DNA from 3 places in the Neobacillus sp. DHD-1R genome. Region 1 is predicted to be linked to each of the others. Evidence: a T-box and tRNA genes for the amino acid it is inferred to sense, from the RefSeq annotation. Region 1 holds a T-box; the other regions hold tRNA genes.
What was found. A T-box is a leader RNA that pairs with one kind of tRNA and senses whether it is charged. The one in region 1 lies ahead of argS (arginine--tRNA ligase), so its partner is inferred to be a tRNA-Arg.
Positions count from the first base shown of each region.

Region 1 (4,285 bases):
GACGGAACCTCACCTTGCCAGTCAGCGGGTTTGCTACCTGTAGCAAACAACGTCATATAGTTTGCCGGTAAACTGGTCGACTTTTTGGGAAAGCCAAACATAAATTGCTCCGCAACCGTTAGCACATGCCCTATATGCCAGTGAATCGTGTTGTTAAAGCCCTGTGGCTGCACATCCACAATCGTCTCATCTAGTCCAGCCGCGAAATTCAATAATCTTCCTCTTGTTAACTCGAAGCTTTTAAACAATAGCTCACTCATTTTCTCTTTCCTCCCTCTCGTTTACCTCGTTCTATTTTATACCATAATCAGGTAAATATTAACCAAAATATCTTACATTTCCATTGGTGCTTCAATCCCTAACAAGCGCAAGCCCTCTTGAAGAACAACTGTCACTGAGTAAACCAGGGCTAAACGCGCCTTTTGCTCGTCGCTCTCCTCAAGAATCTTTACTTCGGCATAATATTTATTAAAGGCTTGAGCAAGGTCAATAATGTATTTAGCCACTTGAGATGGATCATAATTTTCACACGCTCTTTTAATTGCAGGTGCAAAATCCATTAACAGGCTCGCTACCTTCCATTCTTTATCCCAGGAATTTGGATAGGATGTGTCATGTTCATCCGCCTGCCAGTTGGCTTTTCGTAAAATTGAACAGGCCCGGGCATAGGTGTATTGGACATATGGTCCTGTCTCTCCTTCAAAGCGGAGCATCTCCTCCAACGAAAATTCAATATCATTCATCCGATTGTTCTTTAAGTCATGGAAAATGACCGCTCCAACCCCAACTCGTTTGGACACTTCATCTTTGTTGACAAGGTTTGGATTCTTTTCCTCAATATTGTGTCTTGCCATTGCGATAGACTCATTTAACACTTCTTCAAGTAACACAACTTTGCCTTTACGTGTCGACATCTTTTTGCCTTCTTTTAGCATGAGGCCGAATGGGATATGCACCATTTTATCTGCCCATTTATAACCCATTTTTCCTAACACCGCCATTAACTGTTTGAAATGAAGGCTCTGTTCATGACCGACCACATATAAGGACTGGACAAAGTTGTAGTTTTCTTTGCGATAAAGAGCCGCTGCTAAATCACGTGTCGCATACAGTGTTGCCCCGTCAGACTTCTTAATAAGGCATGGCGGCAGCTGTTCCTCAGGTAACTCAACAACCATGGCCTTGTCAGACTCTACCAGTAACTGTTTTTCCTCTAGAAGTTGGACAATGCGGTCCATTTTGTCATTATAAAAGGCTTCCCCGGCATACGAGTCAAATTGAACATTCATTAACTCATAAATTCTAGAGAACTCTTTTAAAGATTCATCACGGAACCATTGCCACAAATGTAAGGCTTCTTCGTCACCATCTTCTAATTTTTTAAACCAGCCACGCCCTTGATCTTCCAATGCTGGCTCCGTTTCTGCCACTTCATGAAATTTAATATAAAGGGCCAATAACTCTTTAATCGGGTTTTGTTTTACCTTTTCCTCATCGCCCCATAATTTATAAGCCGTTATCAGCTTCCCAAACTGTGTGCCCCAGTCACCAAGATGGTTAATCTTAATCGGTTTATAGCCGCACTTTTCTGTGATAAGAGCTAAGGAATTCCCAATGACCGTGGAACGCAAATGCCCCATCGAGAAAGGTTTGGCAATATTCGGTGACGACATGTCAATCGTGACATTTCCGCCTTGACCGAAGACCAGATCAGCAAAATGACCCTTTTGGGAAACCACTTCATTGACAAGCTTTTCAGAAACAAGCTTCTTATTTAAAAATATATTTAAGTACGCCCCTACCACTTCAATTTGTTCAAATAGCGGCTTTTGAATTTTTTGACTTAGTTCTTGGGCAATTAGATTGGGGGATTTTCTTTTTACCTTGGCTAATGTAAAGCACGGAAAGGCTAAATCCCCGTGTTCACTATTTTTTGGTTTTTCAATCATGTGTTCCAGTTCTACCATTGAAATTTCCTGGTCAAGCAGCTCAAATAGAACCGTTGCCAACTCCTTCTTAACATTCATATTGAATGACCTCCTTTGTTTAAAAAGCCCTTTTTCAAATAAACACAAAAAACTCCCGTCTCTATTTAAAGAGACGAGAGTTTGATTATCCCGCGGTACCACTCTAATTGTTCAAAAAGAACCAGCTTTTCCTTTATAACGGAGTATTCTCCGGCATTCCCTACTACTTTCGGGCTTGCATCTCAAAAGTGCGCTTCATTATCCGCTCCTTATCAGGCTCACACCCTCCCTGACTCGCTTGAACTCGCAAGATAACTACTCTCTTTCTCATTGACTTTTTCCGACTTGATTATCAGTTATTATACTGGAAAGATAAGGATTTATCCAGTCATTGCTGATTATTTTTTTCATTAGGGGAATCCTAACATAAAGGAGGGATTTTTTATGTCTAGAAGAAATAAAATACTCGTCCCTGAAGCTCGCAGTGGGTTAGATGCCCTTAAAGCCAGGGTCGTTCAGTCACAATCCCCTGAGAATGCAAAATTTGAAGCTGCCGAAGAGGTCGGTGTTCCTTTAAAAAAAGGGTACAATGGACAGCTTACATCCGAACAAGCAGGGAAAGTCGGCGGCCGGCTCGGCGGCAGCATGGTCCGCGAGCTTGTCAAAATGGCACAGGAAAACCTAAGTAAAAGACAGTAATTTTCGGGGACCTATTTGAGGTCCCTTCTTTATTGTTTTAAGCCTTTTAATAAAAATACTTTCATTATTTCGGCAATTTGCTCTGAGCTCAATGGTTCATGATTTCTTTCCCAGTCTGATACAAGGGCGATATACATTTTTAATAAGAGAAAGCTGGTGACTTCGGTATCGGCCGCTGGTATTGCTCCTTTGGCAATCGCTAATTCAATCTTTTGTTTTAAATAAGCAATAATTTCATTCTCCACATGCTGCAGCATTTCGGATACCGCAAGTGTCCCCATTTCTGTTTCTTCTTGAACGAGTTTAATCATAAGCACGTGCTGTGAACGGAATTCTAAGATACGGGTAAGTGCGCGATGAACATTTACCGTAAACGCTGCATCCGGCTGGATGACCGCCTCTGCCTCAGCTATCATTTCCTTCACGAGTGTTGAAATGATTTCTTCAAATAATTCTTCTTTATTTTTAAAAAAAGTATAAATGGTACCTTTTCCAACATTGGCCAGCCTTGCTACTTGATCCATGGTGGTGGCTTTGTAGCCAAATAACGAAAAGGATTTTGTTGCCGCCTCGATAATCATCTTTCTTCTGTCGGGTGCCATAGTTGTGGACAACCCCCCTTAATGACTAATTTAGTTCTACAGTCATATTTATACGGTTTTACTATAGCATAGCTTTTATGTAGTTTCAAATTAATTGGGAATTTACAGCATCCATTGAAATTTTTCCTATTATGTTCTTTAAAAGTGCATACCAATCCCTCTAATTGGAAAAATATACACAGCTATATAAAGGGGTGCCTTCATAATGGTTCGTTTTCGGAAACGAAAAAAGTTACTTGATATAAAAACAGCGATCCCTCTTCCTACTGAAAATAATCATGAACAACTCAGTAAGGATCTTTCAACAAACGAGCAACTATTAAAGGACATTTTTCAAAATTGCTTTGATTTTGTCATTCGCCCAATAAATATAGAAGGCAAGCCTAAAATACTGCTGATTTATTTAGATGGGTTAACGGACACAAAAACACTTGAAAATGTCCTATTAAAACCGATGTTGTTTGAGGGAATACCGAGCGGGCTAGGTAAATGTCGTACGATTGGGCAAGTAATCGAGGAGCAGCTGATTGCCATCACCCCCATTAAAACTGTTTCACAGATAAACGAATTGGTTAATGGGGTCTTAAAGGCGGATGTCGGTATTTTAATTGAAGGGCAGACAGACGCTTTACTTGCCAGTTTGGCTGGATTTGAAAAGCGGAGTGTGGAAGAGCCCACGGCAGAAATCACCATACGTGGTCCCAGAGACGGGTTTACTGAATCAATTGTGACAAATACCACCCTTCTACGCAGGAGAATTCGCAGTACCAGACTGAAATTTGAGCCCCTCTCCCTTGGTGAGCTGTCGCAAACAGATGTTGTGATTGCTTATATAGAAGGAATTGCCCTTGATCCTCTTTTGGCGGAGGTTCGTAAGCGGTTAAGTAGCATTCAAATTGACGCGATACTAGAATCAGAATATATCGAAGAGTTTATTGAGGACATGCCGTATTCTCCGTTCCCGCAAATTCAAAATACCGAAAGGCCCGATATCGTCATTGCTAACTTGCTGGAAGG
Region 1 is NZ_CM173232.1:5,148,990-5,153,274, forward strand. It holds gene AC3ANL_RS25335 (DinB family protein) at 1-260, opposite strand, end outside; gene argS (arginine--tRNA ligase) at 333-2,027, opposite strand; T-box leader at 2,094-2,307, opposite strand; gene AC3ANL_RS25345 (alpha/beta-type small acid-soluble spore protein) at 2,412-2,666, shown strand; gene AC3ANL_RS25350 (TetR/AcrR family transcriptional regulator) at 2,696-3,268, opposite strand; gene AC3ANL_RS25355 (spore germination protein) at 3,474-4,285, shown strand, end outside.

Region 2 (4,285 bases), 1.3 Mb from region 1:
ACTAACTTGGAAGTGAAAACATGCTGCATTCAATCTGAACTATCGGCGTTGATTCGCATGAACGGTTCCCTTTCCTTTTCAAATCGCAAGTTAGTTGTTGATATTCAAACAGAAAATGCTGCGATAGCTAGAAGGATTTATACATTATTGAAAAAGAGTTACCAAGTACAGGTAGAGCTGCTTGTTCGAAAAAAAATGCGCTTGAAAAAAAACAATGTCTACATTGTTCGTTTAGCTGAGCAGGCAAAGGAAATTCTTGAAGATACGAAAATACTTGGCGAAGGCTTTACCTTCATTCATGATATTTCACCAGACCTAATAAAGAAGAAATGTTGTAAGCGTTCTTACCTTCGCGGTGCATTTCTTGCCGGAGGTTCTGTAAATAATCCGGAAACCTCTTCCTATCATTTGGAAATTGCTTCGCTTTATAAAGAACATAATGATTCTTTAAGCGAATTAATGAATACATTTGATCTTAATAGTAAAACGCTTGAGCGTAAAAAAGGGTTTATAACTTACTTAAAAGAAGCTGAGAAAATTACTGAGTTTCTAAATATCATCGGGGCCCATAATGCCTTGCTCCGCTTCGAGGATGTCAGAATTGTTAGGGATATGAGAAACTCCGTCAACCGGCTTGTCAACTGTGAAACCGCTAATCTTAATAAAACGATTGGGGCCTCGATTAGACAGGTGGAAAACATCCGCTTTATTGATGCCACTGTTGGATTGCAGATCTTACCTGATAAGCTTAGAGAAATTGCGGAACTGCGCGTTCAATATCCTGACGTTACCTTAAAAGAATTAGGTGAAATGGTTTCCGGAGGCTCAATCAGCAAATCAGGAATTAATCATCGTTTAAGGAAAATCGATGAAATCGCTGACAAGCTTCGAATGGGAGAAATGGCCTCAAGAGGTCATAGTTTGTGAAATAATGAATTAGTTTCAAGTAAATAAACAATAAATACTAGGAGGAATTATTATAATGTTGGCTAAAGAAATAGAAGTAAAATTGAAAACGGGTTTACAAGCACGCCCTGCAGCACTTTTTGTACAGGAAGCGAATCGATTTTCTGCTGATATCTTTCTAGAAAAGGATGGCAAAAAGGTTAATGCGAAAAGCATTATGGGATTAATGAGCTTAGCAGTAGGCTCCGGAGTCGTCATCAATATCATTGCAGACGGCGATGATGAAGAAAAAGCCATCAACGTTTTATCTGATTTTATTCAAAAAGAACAATAATTAAAAAGGATTTGGCCCATTCCAGGCTAAATCCTTTTTTTTAGTCGATTTTTGAAAAGCATGTTAAAATGAAAAAAAGCAATCGACTTGAAAGCCGATTGCCGTTTATCCTTATTTTTTCTCAGGTGTATCAGTAAGTTTACGTGTAATGATATTGTCAATAAGACCGTATTCTTTTGCTCTTTCAGCTGTCATGAAGTTATCACGATCTGTATCACGGCTAATCACTTCAAGTGACTGGCCAGTGCGTTCTGATAAAATGCCGTTTAATTTTTCACGAAGGAATAGAATACGTTTTGCGGCAATTTCGATTTCAGTTGCCTGTCCTTGTGCACCGCCAAGTGGCTGGTGAATCATGACTTCAGCATTAGGCAACGCGTAACGTTTGCCTTTTTGACCTGCAGCAAGTAAGAATGCACCCATTGATGCAGCCATACCAATACAAACAGTCGATACATCTGCTTTAATATATTGCATGGTGTCATAAATGGCCATCCCAGATGTTATGCTTCCACCAGGACTATTAATATAAAGTGTTATATCCTTTTCAGGGTTTTCTGCTTCAAGGAATAATAACTGCGCCACAATGCTGTTGGAAACATTGTCGTCAATTGCGCTGCCAAGCATGATAATCCGGTCTTTTAATAGACGGGAGTAAATGTCATATGCTCTTTCGCCGCGGTTTGTTTGTTCAATAACTGTAGGAATCAAATTCATTTTTCTTCCTCCTTTGATTAGAAAAGGTAAATGCTTATGTATTAGTATCATACACTGATGGTCAATAAAGGTCAAACAAATAGCCTTTAAAATGTTCGACAACTTTCACTACATCATCATAACCATTTTACCTCATTTTAAAACCTATTCTATGCTTGCAAAATAGGGGAAGGTAGCATATAATAGAAAAGTCGCTAATATTTATGCGCTCGTGGTGCAACGGATAGCACGTAAGCCTCCGAAGCTTAAAATGTGAGTTCGATTCTCGCCGAGCGCATCCTGAAAACCCTCTGTTTATTGCAAACAGGGGGTTTTTTTACTTTATTTATTTGATTTTGTGCTACTTTTTGGTGCTTTTGTGCCAATTTAAGGAGATTTTGTGCGGATTTTAATGTGTTTTGTACCATTTTCAAAGGGTTTTGTACCATTTTCAAGGTGTTTTGTACAAATAGACAATTATTCCCAAAAATAGACCGATTTTTCAAAAGAAGTAAAGTTCCAGACTAAAAACTTTATTTCTTCAAATTTTTTTATTTAATGGGCCCTTCCTCATTTCTCATTTTCTAATACACGAAAAGCTTTCAATCGTGTAAAATAGGAAAAGGGGGGATACGAATGGACTTAAGAGCAGGCTTATGGCAGCAGCAAACATTAAAACTAGCAATGACGCAGGAGTTATCTCAAGCCATTGCATTATTGCAATACTCCGCACAGGAACTGACTGCTTTCCTAGAAGATAAGGCATTGGAAAATCCCTTACTGCAGATTGAAAATGACAATGTCAACCCAGTGAATCCCCTCATTGACCGCAAACGAAAGAAGCACCAAAAAGGGGAAAAAGATTGGATAGACCAGATTGCAGACAAACCATTTTCGCTTGAAGAATATTTAATCTCTCAAATAAAAATAACCAATTTATCGGCGGAACAGTTAAAAGTCATCCGTCACCTTATACAAAGCCTTGATGAAAACGGTTACTTTATTGGAGACCTTGAGGAAATCGCTCAACATCTCAAAGTGGACACTGAACTTGTGGAGGAATGCCTAGCTGTAATTCAAACATTGGAACCAGCAGGGATCGGGGCACGAGACCTCCAAGAGTGCCTGTTGATGCAAGTTTATTATAAAAATCCAAATAATGAACTGGCTCAAAAAATCATTTCTGACTATTTCGTTCTCTTTGCCGAAAAGAAGTGGAAACAAATTTCGAAACAACTGAAAATTTCTTTAAAAGAGATTCAAGATATTTTTGATGATATTCAACAGCTTAATCCAAAACCAGCGGCCATGTTACGCAATGAAGCAACCACCTACATTATTCCAGATGCGGTTGTGGAACAAACCCCTCAGGGTCTAACCGTACGGATGTTTGATGATTCTCTGCCAAGGATCAGCTTTAATGAACAATATTTACAAAAGTTTAACAATAAAGACCAGCAGGTGAGCCGTTTTTTGCAGGATAAGGTGCAGGACTACCAATGGATCTTAAAAAGCATCGAGCAGCGCAAAGAAACACTTACCAGGGTAGTAGCGAAAATCGTTGAAAAACAAACGGCCTTTTTTCAAAAAGGGACCCAATATTTGGTTCCGATGACAATGAAAGAAGTGGCAAACGAACTTGAAATTCATGAATCTACAGTCAGCAGGGCAGTGCGTGAAAAATATGTGCAGACACCAATGGGCACTTTCTCGTTAAAAACTTTTTTCACCAGCACCATTCAGACCGTTTCTAATGATGAAACTACGTCTTCGACCCAAGTGAAGAATGAAATCAGTAAGTTAATTGAACAAGAGAACAAGGAAAAACCACTCTCAGACCAAGATATTGTTGAACAATTACAAGTGCAAAAAGGGATTGTAGTTTCAAGACGAACGATTGCTAAGTACCGCGAACAACTGGGGATACCATCCTCCTCCAAGCGGAAACGGTTTACGTAAACTACTAATCATTCAAATTTTTACTATTGAAAGGAAAAGACGATGCAACATTCAAAGACAATTACTTTATATACTCGAAATCGCTGCCCGCTATGTGAGAAAGCGAAAGCTACCCTTTTAGAAATGAAAAAGGAATGGGATTTTAAACTTGAGGAAGTCGATATTGAATCAAGTGATGAACTGACAGAACAGTACGGACTAATGATTCCTGTTGTTTATATCGATGGGGTAGAAGTGGGTTACGGCTATGTTGACAAATTTGACATAAGTAATCGTTTGCAAGAAAAAAGCTGACTAAAATTAGTTGAAATACATTTTCACTCCTGCTACAATAAAAACGTACTACTAGTAGGGGTGATTTTTTTTAACGTAGGTGGGACATAATATGTC
Region 2 is NZ_CM173232.1:1,036,043-1,040,327, forward strand. It holds gene whiA (DNA-binding protein WhiA) at 1-927, shown strand, start outside; gene AC3ANL_RS04790 (HPr family phosphocarrier protein) at 983-1,240, shown strand; gene clpP (ATP-dependent Clp endopeptidase proteolytic subunit ClpP) at 1,352-1,957, opposite strand; tRNA gene AC3ANL_RS04800 (tRNA-Arg) at 2,163-2,234, shown strand; gene rpoN (RNA polymerase factor sigma-54) at 2,573-3,895, shown strand; gene AC3ANL_RS04810 (glutaredoxin family protein) at 3,938-4,189, shown strand.
Region 2: it has a tRNA-Arg gene. The T-box ahead of argS (arginine--tRNA ligase) is inferred to sense a tRNA for this amino acid. The anticodon was not compared.

Region 3 (4,285 bases), 2.2 Mb from region 1:
AAATTAATGCTTCTTTTTCCTTTAATTCTGGTGTAATAAATCGTTCTGCATTCGTTAAAGTCTGTTTACGCTCATATTGGCCTTCTGTTAACAAATGCAGATTTGCCCTGGTGACCTCAATATAATAGCCAAATACACGATTATAACCAACCTTTAAAGATTTAATGCCGGTTTTCTCACGTTCTTCACGCTCAAGTTGGGCGATCCAGTTCTTTCCGTTCCGGCTGGCATCACGGTATTGATCCAGCTGATCATGGTAACCGTCACGAATGATGTTTCCTTCTTTTAATGAAAGCGGAGGATTTTCCACAATCGCTTGCTCCAGGATATCTGTGACTTCTTCACAAGGGTCAAGCAATTCTACCATTTCATTCATTTGTTCATTTTGCATACCTTGAAGGATTTGTTTTAAAAAAGGAACCTGCATTAATGAGCGCTTTAATTGGACTAAATCGCGGGCATTGACATTTCCAAATGCCACCCGGCCTGCTAATCGCTCTAAATCATAGACTTCCGTTAATTTTTCACGAAGTTCCTGACGCTCAAAATAATGATTGATTAACACGTCAACAAGGTTATGCCGGTACTCGATGTCTGCTTGTTTAATCAACGGTCTGTCGATCCAGTGTTTGAGCATCCTTCCGCCCATCGCTGTCTTCGTTTCATCAAGCAGCCATAATAAGGAACCTTTCTTTCCTTTGGAACGAATTGTCTCGGTTAATTCCAAATTTCGTTTTGAATAGTAATCAATTTTCATATATTGATGAATTTGATACGTCGTAACAGGCTGCAGGTGGTCAAGGCTTCGTTTTTGCGACCGGAATAAATAGTTAAACAGCCTAGCCACGGTAAGCTTTAATTTATCTTGATTAAGGGCTCCCAACAGCTGAGAAAAATTGATATCTATTGAACTATTATCCTCAAAGGAAATCGCCAGCACATCGCGTTCGCGCATTTTCTTTTGCAGTTCACCATCAAAATTGCTGGCAATGACTACTTCTTTGGCACTTAAGACGGCCAATTCGTTTAGCACTTCATCAAAATTATTGGAAAGAAGTGTAACCCGGCTCTCACCGGTTGAGATGTCGTTGTAGGCAAAACCATAGGTTTGATCGTCAAAGGCTGTAATCGAGGCCAGATAGTTGTTCTCTTTGTCCGATAATCCTTTTCCATCCATCACGGTACCTGGTGTGATTAGTTGGACAACTTCCCGTTTCACCATACCTTTTGTTTGTCTTGGGTCTTCCATTTGCTCACAAATTGCGACTTTATAGCCTTTTGAAATCAACTGTTCAATATAGTTAGCGGCTGCATGATAGGGAACGCCGCACATCGGAATTCGTTCATCGGAACCGCCCTCGCGGCTCGTTAAGGTAATCTCTAATTCTTGTGATGCTTTTACGGCATCGTCAAAAAACATTTCGTAAAAATCGCCTAAGCGAAAAAATAAAAAGGCATCTTGATAATCTGCCTTAACGGTTAAATATTGCTGTATCATCGGCGTATAAGCAGCCATAATGACCTCCACGGTTTTAATCAATTTTGTAAATATATCTTTTAAACTTCATAAAAGTCAAGCTTTCGCTTTTCATATTTCGATTTACTTCGACATACTATTATATCACATACCGTGGGTGTCAGGCACCCGATGAATATTTGCCAGTTTAAAAGGATTACTGAATAAATCTATTGAAATGATAAACACATCTAAATTTCGACTAATTCCGAAAGTAAATCATGATAAGATTCCGATAAAAGGATGGTGTCATTATGGAGTGGTTTGGCCGAAGTAACAAAAACTTTGATTTTCAGATGTTTTCAGTCAGTCACTTTGTTGTCTTATTTATCCTATTTCTCGTTTCGGTAATTATTTTTATATTTAGGGATAGGTTAAAGGATAAGGTTTGGAGACGAGCAGAAATCGGGGCAGCCATTTCATTGATCATCATGGAAATCACCTACCATATATGGATGTTTATTAATGGAAGCTGGAATGTCAGTCATGCCATCCCGCTTGAGCTGTGCAGCATCAGCCTTATTCTAACAGTATTTTTATTACTGACTAGGAAAAAGATCATCTACGAGATTTTATTATTTACTGCCTTACTTGGGGCATCACAAGCTTTGGTTACACCCTTATTAACTTATGACTTTCCACATTTTCGATTTTTTCATTTCTTTTATACTCATATGATGAGCATTTGGATCCCTCTCTATTTTACGTGGGTGAAGGGATATCGGCCAACCGTCTGGTCCGTCTTAAAGTTGTTTATTTTTTTGAATGTTTTGCTGCCGATTATTATGTTTATCAACAAGTTAGTCGGTGGTAACTATATGTTCTTAAGCCACAAACCAACAAGTCCGAGTTTATTAGATGTTCTCGGCCCATACCCATGGTATATTTTATCGTTAGAAGGTTTATTAATCGTATTGAGTTTAATCGTTTGGTTCATTTTCCGAGAAAAGACAACGGTAAACAAAACGGAAGTCGTCAGTGAACAGTCCATTTAATAATATGAACTGAACTTTTTATTGACCTTTTTCGATTAACTCATTATAATAAATAAGGTTCCTAATAAGTGTCTCAGTAGCTCAGTAGGATAGAGCAACAGTTTCCTAAACTGTAGGTCGGAGGTTCGAATCCTCTCTGGGACGTACAAAAGCCTTGATCATTCAAGGCTTTTTATTTTGGTTTAAATAATTGTTTGGTGGTTGCCGAAAATTTGCCGAAAATAAAAATTACCTTGCAGGTTTTATTATTCTGTATAAATCTCATAAATTCTTGATTTGCTTCCCCAAGGATGATATCCGTCACCTATATATGTAAACCCATATTTTTCGTAGTATCCAACGTGGTCCGTGCAAAGGTAAACTTTATTAAATCCTGCTTTTTCTGCATCAGCTTTAGCACGCAAAAGAAGTTTTTTACCCAAAGACCTTCCACGATACCTTTTTTCAATATAAAGAGCACAAATCCAAGGCCATAAATCCATACGACTAATAAAATCATTACTAATAAGACCCGCGCAACCAATAATTTCACCTAAGTCCTCCAATAAATACCAAATAGGAAGTGGACTATCGGTTGTTATCCCATGTGCAATACAATCTTCATATACTTTCATACTGTTTTCGTTTGCCCATATACTCTGAAAATACTTTATTGCTTTTTCTTTATATTCTGGATGTTCCCTTACACTTATTATTTTCATATTAAAATTCCCTTTGTTATCGTATATTTTTTAAAAGATGCTAGAACTTTTGAAATCGGTTACATATAACCCCCATTTCTATTATTATATAGAAAAAAATCAGTCAGCACATACTAAATCTTTCTAATGATAGTATATGATGACTGAATGACAAGTCTGTTTACTGATGCAATTGAGAATTGGGATGAGTAAATTTAATTATTTGTCCCACTTCAGAGCGTTAAGTGCCACCTTGGCAGCTTCTGCGATAAGCGCATTGTCATAGGCGGCATTCTGTGTATCGCGCCTGGATAGAACTGCGATGACAATGGGAGCTCTATTCGGCGGCCAAACAATCGCAATGTCATTCCGCGTTCCATAGCTTCCTGCCCCGCTCTTATCATCGACTTCCCAGCCTGTTGGTGCACCAGCACGGATCAATGCATCTCCAGTTGCATTTCCACGCATCCAATCTGTCAGGATCGTACGTTTTTCAGCAGGGAGCAAGTCACTGACTGCGAAAGCCTGGAGGCTCGTAGCAAGTGCTTTTGGTGTACTGGTGTCACGAGTATCTCCAGGAACAGCTGAGTTCAAATCCGGCTCGTACCGATCAACCTGGGTAACGTTATCGCCAATCTGTCTAAGCGCTGTTTCAAATCCCTCGGGTCCTCCTAATTTTTCTAATAAAAGGTTCCCAGCGGTGTTGTCGCTATATCGGACAGCAGCCTCGATAACTTCCCGAAGCGTCATCCCGGTGTCTACGTGAAGCTCTGTAACGGGTGAATACGATACGATGTCATCGCGGGTGTATGTGACTAACTCGTCGAGTTGATCAATTGAGTAATGCTGCAGCAATGCACCTGCGGCTAAAGCTTTGAAGGTGGATGCGTAAGCGAACCGCTCATCAGGCCGATAGGCAACGGTCCGATTTGTACCGGTATCAATCGCATAGACTCCGAGCCGGGCGTCAAATTTGCCCTCGAGTTGTGCAAACTCACGGTGTATATGGGGTGCTGGTGTTTTCTTGACTGCCTTTTCGGGCTTGTCAGAATGATTATTGGTGGTCATCGACCAGCCGGCAAGGGGTACAATGG
Region 3 is NZ_CM173232.1:1,899,588-1,903,872, reverse strand. It holds gene mutS (DNA mismatch repair protein MutS) at 1-1,516, opposite strand, end outside; gene AC3ANL_RS09130 (YwaF family protein) at 1,771-2,511, shown strand; tRNA gene AC3ANL_RS09125 (tRNA-Arg) at 2,582-2,655, shown strand; gene AC3ANL_RS09120 (GNAT family N-acetyltransferase) at 2,757-3,212, opposite strand; gene bla (class A beta-lactamase) at 3,411-4,285, opposite strand, start outside.
Region 3: it has a tRNA-Arg gene. The T-box ahead of argS (arginine--tRNA ligase) is inferred to sense a tRNA for this amino acid. The anticodon was not compared.